2 regions of the Anaerosinus massiliensis genome follow, and region 1 is predicted to be linked to the other one. Evidence: predicted binding sites of a transcription regulator. Region 1 holds the regulator's gene; the other holds the start of a gene.

Region 1 (8,057 bases):
TCTCTCAATTAGCGTAACTTATTTCTTTTCGTCATCCACAACTTTATATTCAGCATCTACTACATTTTCATCTTTTTTCGCTTGTTCATCCGCTTGTGCATTAGGATCCCCCTGTGCACTTGGATTTTGCGCTTCCGCAGCTTGATATGCAGCAGCACTCATTTCATATAAAGGTTTTGTAAGTTCCTCTGTTGCGGATTTAATCGCTTCAAGATCCGTACCTTTTAAGGCTTCTTTAACTTTTGCCGCCGCAGCTTCTACTTTTTCAACTTGCGCTTTATCTGCTTTATCACCTAAATCTTTGATTGTCTTTTCTGATTGATAAACCAAAGAATCAGCATTGTTTCTTACTTCAACTTCTTCTTTACGTTGTTTATCTTCTGCAGCATGTGATTCTGCTTCTTTTACCATACGATCAATATCTTCATTACTCATACCGCCGGAAGCTGTAATTGTAATCTTTTGTTCTTTCCCAGTGCCAAGATCTTTCGCTGAAACATGTACGATACCATTTGCATCAATATCAAATGTAACTTCAATACGAGGTACACCTCTTGGAGCTGGTGGAATATCTGACAATTCAAAACGACCAAGTGTCTTATTACCAGCAGCCATTTCACGTTCACCTTGAAGAACATGAATATCAACAGATGGCTGATTATCCGCAGCAGTTGAGAAAGTTTGGCTTTTTGATGTAGGAATCGTTGTATTGCGTTCAATGATTTTTGTACATACGCCACCTAATGTTTCAATACCTAAAGAAAGCGGCGTTACATCAAGTAACAATACATCTTTTACTTCGCCAACAAGCACGCCCGCTTGGATCGCTGCACCAACTGCAACACATTCGTCTGGGTTTACACCACGATGAGGTTCCTTACCGAGGTTTTTCTTAATCGCTTCCTGTACTGCAGGAATACGGCTAGAACCACCAACTAAGATAATTTTATCGATTTCACTAGCAGAAAGTCCGGCATCTTTTAACGCTTGACGTGTTGGCGCCATCGTATTTTCAACAAGCTCTGCAGTTAATTCATCAAATTTTGCCCGTGTCAACGTTAAATCCAAATGTTTTGGTCCAGATGCATCTGCTGTGATAAACGGCAAATTGATATTCGTGGATAAAACACCAGACAACTCGATTTTTGCTTTTTCAGCAGCTTCAAGTAAGCGTTGTGCTGCCATTTTATCTGCTGATAAATCAATACCACTTTCCTTTTTAAATTCTTCAACCATCCATTTCATTACACGCGCATCAAAATCATCACCGCCAAGACGGTTATTTCCGTTTGTTGCTTTAACTTCAAATACGCCATCGCCTAATTCGAGAATGGAAACATCAAATGTACCTCCACCTAAGTCAAATACCAAAATCGTATGTTCTTCACCCTTATCCATACCATAAGCGAGTGAAGCGGCCGTTGGTTCATTGATAATACGAAGTACTTCAAGACCTGCAATTGTACCAGCATCTTTCGTCGCTTGACGTTGGCTGTCATTAAAATATGCAGGAACTGTAATAACTGCCTGTGTAACAGTTTCACCAAGATATGCTTCAGCATCTGCTTTCAATTTTTGTAGAATCATTGCGGATATTTCTTGTGGTGTATATTTCTTGTCATCAACACTGACTGTATACTCCGTCCCCATATGACGTTTAATTGAACTAAATGTATGTTCAGGATTTGATACTGCTTGACGTTTCGCCAACTGCCCTACTAAGCGTTCTCCAGTTTTTGAAAATCCAACAACAGATGGTGTAAGACGACTTCCTTCTGTATTTGCAATAACTGTAGGTTCCCCACCTTCCATTACCGCTACTACCGAATTTGTCGTACCTAAGTCTATACCTATTACTTTTGCCATTATGAAATCCCCCTTGCAAAATATATCAATCTTTTTATTTATAAACTTTAATTACCTACAACTTTAACCATGCTTGGTCTTACGACGCGACCGGACACAAGATATCCGCGCTGTAATTCTTCAGCAACCGTATCATCTTCCTTCGTGTCATCTGCGACACGCATAACCGCCTCGTGAAAGTTCGGATCAAATTTTTCCCCTACGGCTTGAATTGTTTCAAGTCCATTTTTTTCTAAAATGCTGAAAAGTTGCTTATAGATCATGTCAATACCATTTTTAAATGAACTATGATCCACACTTGTATCAGCAGCCAAAGCACGTTCAAAATTATCTAACATCGGCAATAATTCTTTTATTAAATTTTGAATAACAAAGCCGGATAATTCTTCTTTTTCTTGGCGCGTACGTCTTCTAAAATTATCAAAATCCGCTTGCAACCGCTTTACTCGATCTATGTGATCCTGTATAAGCTTATCCTTACTTTCCAATTCAGTTTTTAAACGTATAATTTCTTCATTCTCTATAGTCTGTTCTATTTGCTGCGCATTCTCTGCCTGCGTATGCTCCTGTATTTCGTCATTTTTTAAAGAATCTGCAACTTCCTGCGCGTCTGCAGTTTTTTGCTTTTGCTCATCCGCCATTATGAATTCTTCACCTCTTTATTTTTACTACTTAAGTATTGATTCTTCATGCTTTCACTTTATTTATAGTTATAAAATAAGTAACTGATTTTATTTTAGAGAGACCAACTTTACTTGATCTCTCTAAAATTTATATTTTTTTAATATTTGCCCTAAATTGCTGTTCATAAAATCAAGCAATGCCATAATTTTACCATATTCCATTCGAGTTGGTCCAAGTACTGCAACTGTACCAATGATTTTACCATCCAATTTATACGTAGCACTCACCATACTGCAATCTTGAATGCCACTATATTTATTTTCTTGACCAATCGTAACAACAATTCCATCTCCATCATGCGCGTGAAGCAAATCGCATAAGAGTTGCTCTTCTTCAAGCATCAACAAAATATTTTTTACCTTTTCAACATCACGAAATTCCGGCTGATTTAAAAGCTGTGTTGTGCCACCTAAATATACACGCTCTTTTTTATCCACGGTAAGTGCCTGACTAATGGCCTCAATCGTAGCATCAAATAATTTAGAATCGGCTAAGACGTCTGCTTTAATTTTTCTTAGTACGGAAGGCTTAATAGACTCTAAAGCCTGCCCTGCCAAGTGCTTATTTACAACACTAGCAATACACTGTAAATCCTGCACTGTTGTACCGTTTGGCATAGCAATCACTTTATTTTCAATAAATCCTGCATCCGTCATAACTACAACAATTGCACTATGCTTCCCAAAAGGAAGAAATTGTAGATATCTAAAGGTCGCTTGCGCCAATTGCGGTGCCAAAACTAATGAAATATTTTTCGTCATTCTTGATATAATTCTTGCTGTTTCTTGAAAAACTTCTTCAATTCGCTTTACTTTTACATTATACCAATTACTGATCAAATTAATTTCATTTTCACTCATTGCCTCTGGCGATAGTAAATCATCAACATAAAAGCGATACCCTTTCGCAGAAGGAATACGGCCCGAAGAAGTATGCAGCTGCTCAATATACCCCAGCAATTCTAAATCAGCCATCTCATTGCGTATAGTAGCTGAACTGACACCAAGGTCATATTTACGGGCAATTGTCCTTGAACCAATAGGCTCTGCGGTGGAAATATAGTCATTTATGATAGCCTGGAGAATTTTTTGCTTACGCTCATCAAGCATTTTCCCACCCCCTATTGTTAGCACTCTACATTAGTGAGTGCTAATGTCTAATAAAAACATACCACTACTCAATTAAAATGTCAATAAAACAATAGCTTTTATTTTAATAAAAATTCACAAAAAACTTGATTTCCATATTGCATCCCTAAATCAGTCAGATAAATAAAGTTTCCATCTTGCGCAATTAACTTTTTAAATTTGAGCCTATCTATAATATGACCATAAACAGAAAAAAAGTTACGATTAAATTTTTGTTTAAAAATTTTTAAATCAATTCCATTTTTCATTCGAAGTGCTAAAAAACAAAATTCTTCTATCTGTGTTATACAATCCAGGCTCTCACAAGATTCTATCGTCGATTCTCCCGCAAACCTGCGTCGAATGTATTCTTTTACGTCATCAAGATTAGAAAAACGCTTTTCCTTAAGGTAAGAATGTGCAGCTGTACCAACACCAAGATATGGTTTCACTTGCCAATATTTCAAATTATGTTTGCTTTCAAAATTAGGTTTAGCAAAGTTTGAAATTTCATAACGTTGATATCCATAGCGCGGCAGCAATTGCATAACCAAATGATACATTTCCTCATCTAGGGTGTCACTTGGCAAAATTAGCGTATTTTGTTCTTGCAGTTTTTCAAATACAGTTCCATCCTCTATCTTTAACCCATAAACAGAAACATGTTCGATTCCTAGTGCAGCCGCTTGATCAATGCTCTTTCGCACATCATTTACCGTTTGCTCTGGTAAACCATACATTAAATCTAAGCTAAGATTTCGAAAACCAATTTTTTTTGCTAATAAAACAGCTTCTTCAGCTTCTTTAGCAGTATGAATACGACCGATTTTTTTTAACAGCCTATCTTGAAAACTTTGCACACCAAAGCTCAGTCGATTGATGCCATTTTCAAACAACATACGCAGTTTTTCTTCATTTGCAGTTCCTGGATTCACTTCAATTGTACTTTCCACTTGAGGAGAAACCGCAAAATTTTTTTCAATTGCAACGATAATTTTATTTAATGCTTCCACATTTAATACCGTCGGTGTTCCACCGCCAATATAAATCGTATCAAGTACAGGATGAGATAAAAGAGCGCCTTGTGCAGCAATCTCTAAACACAAGGCGTTTACATAGGATTCGTGTAGACATTCTAGATTTGCATAGGAAGGAAAATCACAATAAAAACATTTTTGCTGACAAAACGGTATATGAACATATAAACCTAAATTCATCATACCACACTCCCAAAATCAATCAATTTTCAAAATTGCCATAAATGCTTCTTGCGGAATTTCAACGTTTCCAACAGATTTCATGCGCTTTTTACCTTCTTTTTGTTTCTCTAATAGTTTACGCTTTCTACTAATATCACCACCGTAACATTTGGCCAATACATCTTTACGCATTGCCCGTACGGTCTCTCTTGCAATGATCTTATTTCCAACAGCAGCCTGTATTGGAATCTCAAACATCTGCTGTGGAATAATGCCTTTTAATTTCTCTGCCAATTGTCTGCCGCGTTGTGCCGCTTTGTCTTTATGTACAATCACCGATAATGCATCAACAGCATCACCATTAAGCAGGATATCTAATTTTACGAGTATAGATGTTTGATAATCAGATAATTCATAATCCAGTGAAGCATATCCACGCGTAGAAGATTTTAAACGATCAAAATAATCATAGATAATTTCACTTAGAGGAATATGATAGGTTACCATAACACGATTCACATCTAAATATTTCATATCTTTAAATTCACCGCGTTTTTCTTGCGACAATTCCATCACTGCGCCAACATAATCATTTGGTACGATAACGGTTGCTTTAACGTAAGGTTCATCAATATGATCTATTTCCGTTGTTGGTGGAAGATGGGATGGATTATCAATCTTTAAAACTTCACCATTTGTTTTATATACATGGTAAATTACGCTTGGTGCCGTTGTAATTAAACTTAAGTTATATTCACGTTCTAAGCGTTCTTGGATTACGTCCATATGCAGCAAACCTAAGAAACCGCAGCGATAGCCAAATCCCAAAGCAATTGAAGTCTCTGGCTCAAATAATAACGAAGCATCATTTAGTTGTAACTTTTCCAAGGCATCCTTTAAATTATCATAATCAGAACTATCTACTGGATATAATCCACAATACACCATTGGATTAATACCTCGGTACCCAGGCAATGCTTTGTCGACTGGATGGTTTACATCTGTGATTGTATCTCCAACGCGAACATCTTTCACATTTTTTATACTGCCGACAACAAAACCAACCTGTCCAGTACCAAGTTCTTTTACATTCGTCAAAGCAGGTCTGAAACAGCCCACTTCCGTAACTTCAAACTCTTTATTGGTCGCTATCATTTTCAACTTCATGCCTGGTTTAATAAAACCATCCATAACACGCACATAAGCGATTACTCCCTTATATGCATCAAAATGAGAATCAAAAATAAGCGCACTGAGCGGCGCATTTACATCTCCCGCTGGAGCTGGTACTTTTTCTACAATCGCATCTAAAATTTCTTCAATGCCAATTCCCACTTTTGCACTTGCAAGAACTGCCTCCGAAGCATCCAGGCCAATTACATCTTCTATTTCCTGTTTCACTTTTTCTGGCTCCGCACTTGGTAAATCAATTTTGTTAATAACTGGAATAATTTCTAAATTATTTTCTAAAGCCAAATATACGTTGGCTAAAGTTTGCGCTTCTATGCCTTGTGCAGCATCAACAACTAGAAGCGCACCTTCACAAGCAGCCAAACTTCTCGATACCTCATACGTAAAATCTACATGTCCAGGCGTGTCAATTAAGTTAATTTGATAGGTTTGTCCGTCCTTACCAACATAATCAAGTCGAACCGCTTGTGCTTTTATTGTGATACCACGTTCACGTTCCAAATCCATTTGGTCAAGCACTTGTGCTTCCATCTCACGCTTAGACAAAGTTCCTGTATATTCAATCAATCGATCTGCAATTGTTGATTTACCATGATCTATATGTGCAATAATAGAAAAGTTACGAATATTCTTTGTTTGCATATTTTCCTCCAGAACCTTAAATCTACAAATACTGCCTTAAATTATAGCACTGTCTGCAGCCCCCCCGCAAGTATTACAATACAGTTTGAATATAACTGGTGACTACTTTTATAAGATATGCATAATATCCCATAAAATTATTTTTTAGATACGCAAATTCAGATAATGTGAATTGATAGAAATCAGTAATATAATTTCGAATGAGCATTTCACGGTTCCACGTTAAATCATCAATCTGCATTTCGGCAATCGCGGTTCCAACAAGAATAAACAAGAAAAGCAAACAGATTCCTTTGAGCATTTTGCCTAACCAAATTCGTTCAACTTTTCGCATAGTTCACCTCAATCACCTTCTTGTAAAATTTCTGCAATCACATCCCCCAGCATTTCCATAGAACGTGTTGCTTCTTGCTTACTTGTTTCGTGCGTTCCCACTTCAAGCAATAAAGCATGTGGATGCAAATGTTGATTATATCGCCATTCTACAAGCTGAATTCCTTTCATTAAGCCTGGATATTTTTCATTACATTTCTCCTTGATCTTTTTTGCTAACGCGTAATTTTCCTTCCAATGAGGTTGCGGTAAATCGGGCTGCCCTTGCGCAACAATAATTGTAATTTGGGCGACTGTTTCACCTTGAACGTTTGCAATATAATTTTCTCTCTTTTCCGCATCTCTATGAATATCGAAAATCATCTTTAAATCCGGTTGTTCTTTTAATATTTTTTTTACGGTATTTTCAGATGCACTATACGCTTTCATAAAACTAGGATAATCATGAATCGTCGTGTCTTGTATTCCTGCAAAGCCTTGTTTTGCTAATGATTGAATTAAAGCATCTCCCACTTCAACAATTTCACCAATTTGTCCACCTGGACTATGTGCTACACCAGAACTCGGAATAAAGGATTCGGCTGTATGGGTATGATACACTGCCACAACGGGTTTACCAGAATTTTTGGTAAGATTAAAGGACGCCTTTTTAGACTGTGTAGATGCTGATACACTTCGTAAAGTATCACTTTTACCTGGCATTCTTGGCAGCTCAGCCCGCAAGATTGAACTTAAATCATTTCCATTAATACTCGTGAAAAAAGTGAACGTGTCATTCAGCCAAATGCGTACTGAGTTCGCATTTGTTATTGTTTGATCACTTTTTATTCTATTAGATTGAGCTAGTCCGGGAATTCCCCAAAATAAAAAATCTCGCCAAGTAGCCAGACCTAAAAATACACTGTTTGGTGAATGCATCGCCGCTACAGGCACAGATACATTCACCAAAGAATTGTAAATACTACTAAATATAATTGTAGCAATCACAACATGAAGCATTAACATTTTCTTACTT
Region 2 (8,057 bases), 2.8 Mb from region 1:
GATCAAGGGTTCTTTATTGCAGCGGTTTCCTTACCGGAAGGAACGAGTTTAAATAGGACACAGGAAACAATAAAACAAGTTGCTGCTGCAATTCATCAACAGCCTGGCGTAAAAACAACCATGGAAATTAGCGGCTATGACTTATTATCCAGTTCGTCAAAATCTAATTCCGGTGTTATTTTCGCAGGATTAGAACCTTGGAGTAAACGGACGACACCAGAAACACAAATCAATGCCCAGCTCGGCATGTTGATGCAGAATACAGCTGGCATTATGAATGCAACGATTATACCGATTAATATGCCTGCACTTCCAGGGCTCGGTATGGTTGGTGGGTTCACCATGATGCTTCAGGATATGTCTGGTCATACAGATGGGGAATTAGATGAAATCACGAAAAAATTCGTTGCTGCTGCAAATCAGCGTCCTGAAATTGCAAAAGCTTACTCCACATTTAAAATAGATTCGCCAAATGTTGAATTTGAAGTGGATCGTGAAAAAGTAAAAAATCTTGGTGTAAATCTTGATGATGTATTTACAGCATTGCAAGTTAACTTTGGTGGTTCGCAAGTAAACGATTTTAACCGTTTTGGACGTACCTACAAAGTAGTTATGCAGGCGGACAGTGGTTTCCGTAATGAAGCTGATATGACACGCTTCTTATATGTAAAATCATCTTCAGGGACGATGGTACCTTTAGATACGTTATTGAAACCAAAAACAACGACTGCTGCGGCAAGTATTTCTCGTTTTAATGGTGCACGCAGCATCCAAATTAACGGTTCGGCAGCACCGGGGTATAGTTCAGGGCAGGCTTTGACTGCGATGGAAGAAGTAGCAAAAGAAGTATTGCCTGACGGTTTCAAATATGAATGGTCTGGACAGAGTCGTGAAGAAAGAAAAGCAGGCAGCAGTACAATGATTATCTTTGCCTTGGCAATTATTTTCGTGTTCTTATGTTTGGCTGCGCTTTATGAAAGCTGGACGGTACCTTATGCGGTTCTTCTTTGTGTACCAACAGGTATTTTCGGTGCGTTACTGGCCGAATATTCACGTGACCTGGCGAACAGTGTGTATATGCAGATTGGTCTGGTCATGTTGATTGGTTTGGCAGCGAAAAATGCCATTTTGATCGTTGAGTATGCAAAAGTCCGTGTGGATAGAGGTATGGAACCGGTCGAGGCTGCGATCGAAGCAGCAAAACTTCGTCTTCGCCCAATTATCATGACATCGCTTGCTTTTATTATCGGTTGTTTACCACTTGCGCTTGCTACAGGCGCTGGAGCTGGTTCACGTAATGCGATGGGGACAGCGGTTGTCGGCGGAATGATCGCCGCAACCATTATGGGAATTTACTTGATTCCTGTCATGTTTGTTGTGGTAGAAAAAATTTCGGATAAATTCGGTACGAGAAGAAGAAAAAAAGAACCGAAAAATGTAAATGAATTAATGTAAAATGAATTACAATAATAGGAGTGTCGCATTCAATGTGACACTCCTATCCTTTGCATAGATAGCCTTTTTGTCCTGTGTGTGCCAAGGAGAGAAGGACACCGATGCGTCTTGTAATTCACGTAGCGTTTTATAAATAAAATCTTAGTGCAATAACGCTATAATTTCTAGTTATTTCTAGCTGAATATTATATAATAAAAGATACATCATAAAATTTTAGGAGGCGATTGAGAAGATGAAAAAATATCTTTTTACAACAGTTCGTATAATGACTGCAGTTGTATTGTTTGCTGCAGCAATTATAATTATGCCAAAGACAACAGAAGCTGCCGCTTATACGTATACCAATGATACATATGGTTTTTCGATTCAATGTCCAACTGAACCGATTGGCGTTCTAGATTTAGCTAGACAGCCAGGCGGGAATAAAGGTGTCATGCTTGTTTTTGAAAATCAAGGCATGGACGTGACTTGTGGATGGATTGTTATGACGGATGCCTTTAAGGATGAAAACATTCCTGATTTATCGAAATTGACGAAAGAGCAGGCAGATGAAGTATTAAAGGCAGTTGTAGCGGAAAATGGAATAGCGGCAATTGTAGCAGTCGAGGAAAATCCAGCGATTTATACAATTGCAAAAACAGAAGATATGGCGAAAACTTATATCAGAGGGAAAAATGGTCAACATTATGTAGTAGCGCTGACAGCAGATAAAAATATTTTTAAAGAGCGGCTTCATGCTTATCAAGAAGGATTATTGACTTTTAAAACAAAATAAAGATAGCATGTAATCTAAAAACTACCAAGGTTGATATAAAAACTTTGGTAGTTTTTTATTGTGTTTTACGTCATTGCTTCATGGACAAAGAAGAAGTTATAGCATAAAATAGATGATATCTTTTGTAATTTTATATTTGACAATTCATAGTAAAGGGTGATGAGATGAATTTAAAGACGAAAATGCTGGTCATGATTTTGATTCCAGTCATAGTTCTAGTGAGCTTATTAAGCTTATACGGATACTATACCTCTAAAAGTCAACTGGAGGGACAAATTTTAGAAACCAATCGAAACATGATGCATTCTTATAGTGAGCAATTAAATAATGAACTGAGACAAGAAGAGAGCCAAATCAAGCATCTGGCAGTCATGATAGGACAACAAAATTTAACGCTGGATGAAATTCAGAATTTAGCTCGTCTGACCAAAGAAGGGGCGAATAAAACAACACTCAACGTTTTTGTCGGCTTAGAAAATGGTACATATGTGAATAGTCAGCCGTATGATCTTCCCGCTGATTTCGATCCACGTCTGCGTGGGTGGTATCAAGGCAGTATAAAAGGAGATAAGCCATTTTATACGGAAGTCTATAAAGGTGCTGATGGCAATACAGTCGTAAGTATTGGACAGCGTATCGTGTCTAGTGATGGAAAAGTTAAAGGCGCTATTTGCAATGATGTGAATTTGGATGAGCTATTGAAGAAAGTACAAAGTTTAAAAGTTGGAAATTCCGGGTATGCATTTTTAGTAGCGAAGGACGGCTCCTTTATTACACATCCTAAATTTAAGAATGAAGATAATATAAAGAAGGTTGATAATGCTGCATTAGCTGGTTTTTTTGAACAAGTTTCAAAAGGGGAAGATGTAGTAGAAAATGTGGAATTTGAAGGAATAGAGAAAATCATCGGTGGAGTACCCGTGGGAAATAGTGGCTGGGTTCTTGGCATTGCAATGGATTATAATGAAATGTTTGCCGGAATTCGTACGATGGCAATTGTTTTTGCAATTGCAACATGTGTGATCGCATTATTGCTTGGTGGTATTATTTTAGGTGTTATTTTAAAAATTACAAATGCAATGCAAGCGATGACAAAATTATCGGAGAACCTTGCCCAAGGTGATTTTAGAGAAGCAGAAAATCAGTTAACAAGCAGTAATGATGAAATTGGCAGATTGGGCGATTCGTTGCTCAAAATGCGTACTACCTTAAGATCATTGCTCAAACAAGTAAGTCATTCGGCGGAACAAGTGGCTGCTGCCAGTGAGGAATTGACTGCAAGTACGGAACAGTCGGCGCAAGTAGCGCAGCAAGTCGCTATTTCCATTACAAATGTGGCAGAGGGGGCTGATCATCAGGTACTCGCGATTGACACTGTAACAAACGAAGTGCAAGGCATAGATAAAAATATTCGTGAATTGATCAGCAATGCTGACCAAGTGCTCATGCAAGCGGCTGGTGCAGAAGAAAAAGCTAAGTTAGGAAATCAAGCCGTTGTAGATGCAGCACAGCAAATGAATCATATCGAATCTGTTGTGGGATTATCGGCAAACGTAGTTGAATCGCTAGGGGAGCGTTCGAAAGAAATTGGTACGATTGTAGATACGATTTCTGGGATTGCAGGACAAACAAATTTATTAGCGTTAAATGCGGCAATTGAAGCCGCACGAGCCGGAGAGCAAGGAAAGGGCTTTGCTGTTGTAGCGGAAGAAGTAAGAAAGCTTGCTGAACAGTCACAAGAAGCGGCAAAACATATCGCAGCGCTTATTCACAAGATTCAGGAGGATACAGCGCAAGCGGTCGATGCGATGCAAAGTGGTACCGATGAAGTAAAACGCGGTACCGAAATCGTAAACCATACTGGAAGTATCTTTAAAGAAATTAATGAAATGGTTGTATTGGTAAATGAGAAGGCAAAATTAGCGCAGAATTCTGTTGAAAAAATCGTCAATGGAGTTATGCAGATTGATGAATCCACTAAAAATATTCATCAGGTTAGCAGATCTACCTCAGAAGAGGCACAAAGTGTATCTGCTGCCACGGAAGAACAATCCGCTTCCGTTCACGAAATGTCTACAGCCAGTCAGTCTTTGGCAAATCTAGCACAAGAATTGCAAAATGAAGTGAATCGATTTAAAGTTTAGCTGAGAACGAAAAAGGCCTGCCGCAGTAAAATGCGGCAGGCCTTCGACTTTTAAACAAACTAAAATAATTATATCGATAGATCAGGAAATCGCAAAATCGGTTCCTCTTATAAACGAGTACGAAGATAGGTTTTATATAACTACATAAAGAAATTAATAAAAAGTGCAGCCAAAAGAGAAATTGCAGCAAGGGTGTTCAGGATCATCATGATGGGTTTGTTGACTTTTATCAGATTGAAAATATTGGTACAAAAGAAAGCACTAGCTAAAAAGAGATTTATATAAAGTTCATTCGTTGATAAAATTTGTGCATTTAACATGGAATAGATGACTAAAAAGAGTGCAAAGCCTAACATAATTACGGATACGCGTCTTAGCATTGTAAAATCCTCCTGCGTGTAAGGTAGTTTTTAGATTAAACTTACTTCGTATGATTCATTATAACATAACAATGTGGAGCATGTGTTTTGTTACAAGTGTAGATCCGTATAATTTGATGAAAAAGATAGAAAAAACAAGTAGTTTTTCCGTGTTTTTGTCTTGTATTATTTAGAATCTCGTAAAATTTATATAAAAAAACTTTATAGATATTGATTTAAATACAAATTCGCGGTATTATTATCAATAGAGTTAGCACTCAAGACAGTAGAGTGCTAACAATGAAATATAATAGCAAAGGGGTTTATACAATGGCGAAAGAAATGCGCGAGTTTCAAGCAGAAACCAAACAGTTATTGGACCTGATGGTTCATTCTATTTATACGAATCGGGAAATATTTTTACGTGAGTTAGTATCAAATGCATCAGATGCAATTGATAAAATTCGTTTCGAATCACTTACCAATCAAGCGTTATTAGAAGGTAATTCTAATTATGAGATATTCTTGGTTCCGGATGAAGAAAGCCATACGTTGACGATTTCTGATAACGGGATCGGTATGACGTATGATGAGGTTGTTGAAAACATCGGGACGATTGCCAAATCTGGCACAAAAGCATTTCTTGAGAGATTAAAAGAAGAAAAAGAATCTGCTTCTGATAAAGATCTGATTGGACAGTTTGGTGTTGGTTTTTATTCGGCGTTTATGGTCGCAGAAAAAGTAACTTTGATTACACGTAAAGCCGGTGAATCAAAAGCTGTAAAATGGGAGTCTACAGGTGATGGCAGCTATAGTATTGAGGAAGTTGAAAAGGCAGAACGCGGAACGACGATTACTTTAACGATGCTGCCAGAGTATTATGGGGATAAAGCAGAAGAAAATTTCTTACAAACTTATACATTGGAAAGTCTAATAAAAAAATATTCTGACTATGTACGTTTCCCAATTAAAATGAACTTTGAGATTGAAGAAGAACAAAAAGATGAAGAAGGTAAACCGATTGAAGGTGCGGAAAAAATAAAGCGCAATGAAATCCGTACATTAAATTCGATGAAACCGCTTTGGACAAAGAATAAAAGTGATATCAAATCAGAAGAATACCACGAATTCTATAAAAATCTTTTCCACGAATGGGAAGATCCTATGGAAGTGATTCACTCCAAAGTTGAGGGTACAGTAGAATATACGAGCTTATTATTTATACCGACCCATGCGCCGTATAATCTCTATCATGCCGAATACAATGGAGGGATTCAGCTTTACTCTCGCCATGTATTTATCATGGAAAAATGTCAAGAGTTATTACCGGATTACTTAAGATTCGTTCGTGGGTTAGTTGATTCACCAGATTTTTCTTTAAATATTTCCAGAGAACTGTTGCAACAAAGTCGTGAATTAAAATTGATTGGGAAAAATCTTGAAAAGAATGTTTTAAAAACTTTAGATAGAATGCTGAATAAAGACCGTGAGAAATATGAAAAATTCTGGGGTGAATTTGGCAAATCTCTCAAAATTGGCGTTTATACAAATCCGCAGGATAATGCAAAATTGAAAGATTTATTGTTGTTTGCTTCCTCTAAAGAAGGTGCGAAGCTGATAACTTTGAAAGAATATGTAGAACGTATGCCGGAAAGTCAAAAAGTAATTTATTATGCAACTGGTAAAGATACTGCTACAATTGATCGTTTGCCGCAGATGGAATTGCTGCGTGAAAAAGGAATTGAAGTATTATATCTGTTAGACAATGTAGATGAATTTGCGATTGAAGCATTGCGTGAATATAGTGATAAGAAATTCCATTCAGTAAGTCGTGGAGATTTAGATTTAGACGATGTAGAGTCACAAGAAGTGAAAAAAGAAACTGAAAATATCGCTAAAGATAATGAAAGCTTGATCAAGGCAATCAAGGAAACTTTGGAGAATAAAATTGCGGATGTAAAAATCAGTAATCGTTTAAAATCCAGCGCGGTATGTTTAGTTAGTGATAATAGTGGCATCAGTTTATCAATGGAACAAGTTTTTGCTGAAGCAAACAATCCGATGTTCAAAGCACGTCGCATTTTAGAAATTAATCCACATCATGAATTGTTTGAAAGATTGAAAACGATCTTTACACAAGATGCCGGATCGGATATTTTTAAAGATTATTGTGATTTACTTTATACGCAGGCTTTATTGATTGAAGGAATATTGCCGGAGGATCCTATTGGTTTTGCGAACAAAGTTGCAAAATTAATGGCAAAATAAAATAGAAATTCTATCGATTTCAAAGAATTTTCAAAGAATGTTATTGCATAATAATAAATGTAGAGTAACTCATTTATTTCACACGCACTTCTAACCTACATATGGTTAGCGAGGACAACCTTAGTTGTCCCCAAAAACGCAACAACATCACACACCCAATTTTTCTTATTCAGAAGGAATGTCGCATTTTTAATGCGACATTCCTTTCTTTTTATAGATAAACTAGTACGAAGATAGGCCGCGGATCGGTGAGAACTTCTCACTAACCAACAGCCTATCTTCGTACTAGTTTATAAGTGGAGCAGATGCTAATGTTGGGGATAGAAATTTTATTGTTTATTCGTTTTGGTAGGCAGTTTTATTGTGAAAGTAGTACCTTCACCTAGCGTACTTTTTACGTGGATGGTACCACCGTGTTTTTCGATGATCCATTTTGCCATGGACAGACCGAGCCCAGAACCGCCTTTATTACGAGATTCATCAACTTGATAGAAACGTTCAAAGATTTTATCGAGATGTTTTGCAGCAATACCCTCACCGGTATCTGTGATGGTGATGTGAACTCTATCGTCCTTTTCATAACCACCGGCAATGATTTCTCCGTGTTCTGGTGTGTGGCGAATTGCATTATCTAGAAGTATAGTAAGAACTTGTTTTAAACGGGCAGCATCACCTAAAGCAGTGAGCGTGGTCTTCATTTCTGTGTGAAGTGAGATGCATTTCCGTTTGGCGATGACTTCAAATGATTGCATCGTTTCTGTAATAAGTGGATTTAACGGAAAATACTCTTTTTCCAGCAATTGTTGATTCGCATCCGCCCGTGCTAAAAATAGTAATGAATTAATGAGTTCTGTCATATTGGTTGTCTCAGCTTGTATATTGTTCAGCCATTTTTCATTGGCGGCAATTGTCTCGTGACTAGGTGCGCCTTTTATGATATCTAAATTTGTCTGGATAATCGTAATCGGTGTTCGGAGCTCATGTGAAGCATCTGAAACAAAATGTTTTTGCTGCTCGAGAGAAGCTTGAATGGGCTTTATTGCACTTTTTGCCAA

What was found. The regulator HrcA, encoded in region 1, represses chaperone genes, less so after heat shock. The targets are predictions, from matches to a motif close to TGTTAGCACTCNNNNNNNNNGAGTGCTAACA.
Region 2: a site for HrcA is predicted at 5,004-5,034, ahead of htpG (molecular chaperone HtpG). Genes of this name have one in related genera too.

The regions. Positions count from the first base shown of each region.
Region 1 is NZ_LT575483.1:503,621-511,677, forward strand. Features, by position in the region: gene dnaK (molecular chaperone DnaK) at 19-1,866, opposite strand; gene grpE (nucleotide exchange factor GrpE) at 1,914-2,507, opposite strand; gene hrcA (heat-inducible transcriptional repressor HrcA) at 2,631-3,659, opposite strand; gene hemW (radical SAM family heme chaperone HemW) at 3,758-4,897, opposite strand; gene lepA (translation elongation factor 4) at 4,913-6,709, opposite strand; gene BN6559_RS02760 (hypothetical protein) at 6,783-7,043, opposite strand; gene spoIIP (stage II sporulation protein P) at 7,052-8,057, opposite strand, start outside.
Region 2 is NZ_LT575483.1:3,273,585-3,281,641, forward strand. Features, by position in the region: gene BN6559_RS15600 (efflux RND transporter permease subunit) at 1-1,455, shown strand, start outside; gene BN6559_RS15605 (hypothetical protein) at 1,689-2,231, shown strand; gene BN6559_RS15610 (methyl-accepting chemotaxis protein) at 2,396-4,375, shown strand; gene BN6559_RS15615 (hypothetical protein) at 4,516-4,755, opposite strand; gene htpG (molecular chaperone HtpG) at 5,065-7,002, shown strand; gene BN6559_RS15625 (sensor histidine kinase) at 7,332-8,057, opposite strand, start outside.